One region of the Paraclostridium sp. genome, then DNA from elsewhere that is predicted to be linked to it. Evidence: riboswitches for the same ligand, from Rfam matches in the RefSeq annotation. Region 1 holds a riboswitch; the other holds the start of a gene.

Region 1 (2,214 bases):
TTACTTACTTTTGTTTTATTTACAGTTTTATAAACATTTATAGCTCCTGCACCTGCCGATAATTTAACAGTAGAATTAGAGTTATTCTGTTTCCCATCATATATAAGTTTAGCCTTATTTACATATCGAATATCTTTTGGTGGATTTGGTAGTATTATAGTTTTATAATTAATAGAGTAACTATCATAATACAAATTCCCAAGATTTATTTTTAGAGAATCATTTTCAGCTAAAAGTTTCCCAGAATTTAAAAGTTCATTAGTTACATCTATATCTGTATTACTTTGATAATCATGCTTAATTATAGTTATACTATTTTTATCTAGTATCATTCCATTAGGAATTTGATCTTCAAAATGCGCATTTCCTACTTGTTCTTTTTGATCACGATTTATTTCTACATAATATTTAACAGGCTCATTTACATCAGTTATAAGTCCTTCCTGCTTAGAATCTAATGGTAAATATGTACCTTTATACATAATTGGACTGGATCCACTTTCACCAGCCTCACCTCTACCTTCACCTGTTAATGTAACAGTTTCAGTTTTACCATTAACAGCTATAACTATAGGATATTCCCCATCTTGAACATTTTCATTACCAACCATTGTAACACTTAAATATCCAGCTAACGCACTCTTTATATTATCATTAAAAGTTAATGTTAGAACTCCAGTATTTGGATCATAATTTTGACTTGAAAAATGTTTATCCGGACTTATTGGATTAACATCCCTAAATATTTTAGGTAATGTTATTGTAATACTATCTCCAGGATTAATTTTACTTGGATCTATAATCTTATAATCAACTCTTAAAGTTTTAATCATACCTTCTCTCACCGTATAATCATCAAAAGTTGCACTTGTTATTTCCACTGCATCGCTATTAGATACATCTTGGGCATATACCATTATTCCCGGTGAAATAAGATTTAAAATCATGTTAAATACAACTACTAAACTTAATATTAGTTTTTTCCCTTTGTTCTTCAAACAATCACCTCTTTTTTTTAATAAAAAAAGCTATATCCACATATTTGTAAATATAGCCGGTTGCATCACTAGCTCCATATATCCCAGATGCCCAAATACAGAATATACTTCTTCGCTTCTAATTTTATTAAGTTATTTTTAAAATAAAAAAGACTATATCCACAAGTTTGTAAATATAGTCGGTTGCATCACTAACTCCATATATTCCAGATGCCCAAATACAGAATATACTTCTTCGTTCCTATGTATTTAATTGTATTTTTAAAATAAAAAAAGCTATATCCACAAGTTTGTAAATATAGCCGGTTGCATCACTAACTCCATATATTCCAGATGCCCAAATACAGAATATACTTCTTCGTTTCTAATTTTTATTAAGTTTATTTATATAATTTTACCAAATTTCGATATTTTTTTCAACTATATATTAAATTTCTGCATTTTATAATTTATTTCGTATTATCCTTTCTTACCTTAACTAGCTTTTTCTTTATATTTATATCTTTATATTTTTTTAAAAACATTTCACCTTTATGATTTAATAAATCTACATACGAACATAAATCACATACTTCTATAACACCTATATCATCATGATTTATACCCTCAATATTACTCAAAGTTCCAACAATATCTATAACTCTGATTTTCTTCCTTTTACCTGCATTTAAATATATTCTAGTTACTTCACTATGAATTTTAGTTTCTTTTTGCTTTATTTTTCTATTTTTCAAAGCTTTTTTAGACGCTTCTTCAAATTTAACTTTACCTTTGTTTACATCAACACTATTTAAATTTTCTAAATACTCTATCCCATAACCTATATATTCTTTAATTTCATTTATATACTTTTCATCTTTATACGTAGCCAAAGTTATAGCCTTTCCATATTTATCTTGTCTGCCAGTTCTACCTATTCTATGTACATAATTTTCTTTATCATGGGGGACATCATAGTTTATAACCAATGATACATCATCTATGTGTATTCCGCGACTTGCAACATCAGTACTAACTAATATGTTATATTTTCCTTCTTTAAAATCCTTTATTACAAATATTCGCTTATCTTGTGACATATCTCCATGAAGTTCTGCTACTAATAATTTATCTTTTTTCATTTTATTGTATAGTTTAATTACACCATCTTTAGTATTTAAAAATATTATAGTTGTTTTAGGGTTATTAACATATATCAAGTTTTTCAAATCATTAT
Region 2 (2,214 bases), on a different contig from region 1:
GATATATCCTGTGAATGTATTGATGATAATGAAAAATTTTATAGCAAGGGAAGCTATTAATATATTACTAAAGAAACATTTTGATGTAGTTAATATAGATACAATAGAGGATTTACATTGCATAGAAACTATTAAAATAAATAACTACGATACTGTATTTATAGATGGTAGTTATAATATATTAGAAATAGAAAAACTACTGAATTCTAAAAGTTATAAATCGCATACAAAAACACTGATTTTAGATAATAATAGGAATGAAAATTTGCTTATTAGATCTATAAAATCAGGAGTAGATGCATACATCTGTGGAATAAATAATGAATATGAATTTAACTATATAATAGATAATATTAAAATAGGTAAGAAGTTTTATGATAGTGATTTAATTGAAAGTTATATAAAGAAAAAAGACGATATAAAATTTACAAACTTAACAAATAGAGAGATTGAAATTATGGATGAAGTTTGTAAAGGACTTAGTAATATTGAGATAGGTAATAATTTGTGTATAACTGAATTTACAGTAAAAAAACATATAAGTAGCATATTATCAAAATTAAATTTAAAAAATAGAAGAGATATAATTTTATGTAATAAAAATATATAGTTGTATATTAGTCTATAATTATAAATAAAAATTAAATAATAAGAAAAAATAATGAAAAATGTTGCAAAAAAGACAAAAAAGACATAATTTATCGATATTTGAAGTTATAAAATTATTGAATATTTATAACATTGTTGATATTATTTATAGTGCAAGAAGGTAGTAAGAAAGTAGTAAAAAAAATAATGAAAAGATACTAAGAAATATACTCTTTATTTGGGCACCTGGAGTATATGGAGTAAGTGGTGCAACCGGCTTTATATATAAATGTAGATTATATATTTATATATTTATAGCCGGTTTTTTATTTATCTAAGGGGGATTTTATGAACATAAAAATAATATCTAAGTCTTTTATAATGAAAGAAGTTTTAAAATCTATAGTGGATCAAGTTATTATAAATGAAAATATAGAGTGTATAAGTACAGTCAAAGAAATAGATTTGAATTTATTACCAGCTACAGACTTTATATTAATTGATTTAAGTAGCAATCAGACTGACTTTGATAGTGAATACGAGTTAGAAGCTATAAAAAAATTAAAAGAATCGTATAATAATATAAAGGTATTAGTTGTTGATTTAAATAAAAATGCTAGGTTATTTAATAAAGCATTGAAATGTAAAGTAGATGGATATACAGTGGATAGTTCTGATAAGGATGAATTTTTATATATAATTAATAAGGTAATAAAAGGTAAAAAATATTATGATGGTGATTTAGTAACTTTAGGAATGAAAAGTGAAAAATATAATGCTTTTTATAATTTAACGCAAAGAGAGTTGGATATCTTAAAAGAACTAGGAAAAGGATTTAACAACAGAGAAATTGCAACTAAATTGTATATAACAGAGCATACTGTTAAAAAACATGTAAGTAATATATTACAGAAAATAAACTGCAAAAATAGAAAACAGGCTATTATATATGTTAGAGAATCATATATGTATCAGTAAAAATAATGGTATGACTTAATTTAAGTCATACCATTATTTTTTTATACATAAAATTAAAATAGGACAATAAATATATACAATTTTAATTTATATTTGGGGGGAGTAAAAATGTACAAGGTAGATTTAAATAGTGATTTAGGAGAAAGTTTTGGTAGTTACAAAATAGGAATGGATGAAGAAATATTAAATCATATAACATCTGCAAATATAGCCTGTGGATTTCATGCAGGAGATCCAATACATATGGATAAGACCACAAAAATAGCAATAAAAAATAATGTGAAATTAGGAGCTCACCCAGGATTTATGGATTTGATGGGTTTTGGAAGACGCGAAATGAAAATAACCAAAGAAGAAGCAAAAGCTTATATCAAATATCAGTTAGGAGCATTGAATGCTTTTGCAATTTCAAAGGGAGAAAAAATACAACATGTAAAAGCACATGGAGCACTTTATAACATGGCAGCTAAAGATTACGAATTAGCTTTAGCTATAGCTGAATCTGTATATGAAGTAGATAAAGACATAATATTACTAGGTTTAGCTAATAGCTCGATGATAGATGCAGGAAAAGAAGTTGGACTAAAAGTAGCTAGTGAAGTATTTGCAGATAGAGCTTACAACGGGGATGGAACTTTGGTATCAAGA

What was found. A riboswitch is a leader RNA that binds a small molecule or an ion and turns the genes downstream of it on or off. The one in region 1 is predicted to bind cyclic di-GMP.
Region 2: it holds a riboswitch for cyclic di-GMP, as region 1 does, so the genes downstream of both, ACRCYC_RS14120 (response regulator transcription factor) here and ACRCYC_RS06905 (SpaA isopeptide-forming pilin-related protein) in region 1, are expected to answer to the same signal.

The regions. Positions count from the first base shown of each region.
Region 1 covers NZ_JBOFKN010000097.1:24,805-27,018, reverse strand. Annotated here, with positions in the region: partial or broken gene ACRCYC_RS06905 (SpaA isopeptide-forming pilin-related protein) at 1-998, opposite strand, end outside; cyclic di-GMP riboswitch class II at 1,044-1,127, opposite strand; cyclic di-GMP riboswitch class II at 1,167-1,250, opposite strand; cyclic di-GMP riboswitch class II at 1,290-1,373, opposite strand; gene ACRCYC_RS06900 (DEAD/DEAH box helicase) at 1,448-2,214, opposite strand, start outside.
Region 2 covers NZ_JBOFKN010000177.1:44,596-46,809, forward strand. Annotated here, with positions in the region: gene ACRCYC_RS14115 (response regulator transcription factor) at 11-610, shown strand; cyclic di-GMP riboswitch class II at 793-876, shown strand; gene ACRCYC_RS14120 (response regulator transcription factor) at 937-1,566, shown strand; gene ACRCYC_RS14125 (LamB/YcsF family protein) at 1,675-2,214, shown strand, end outside.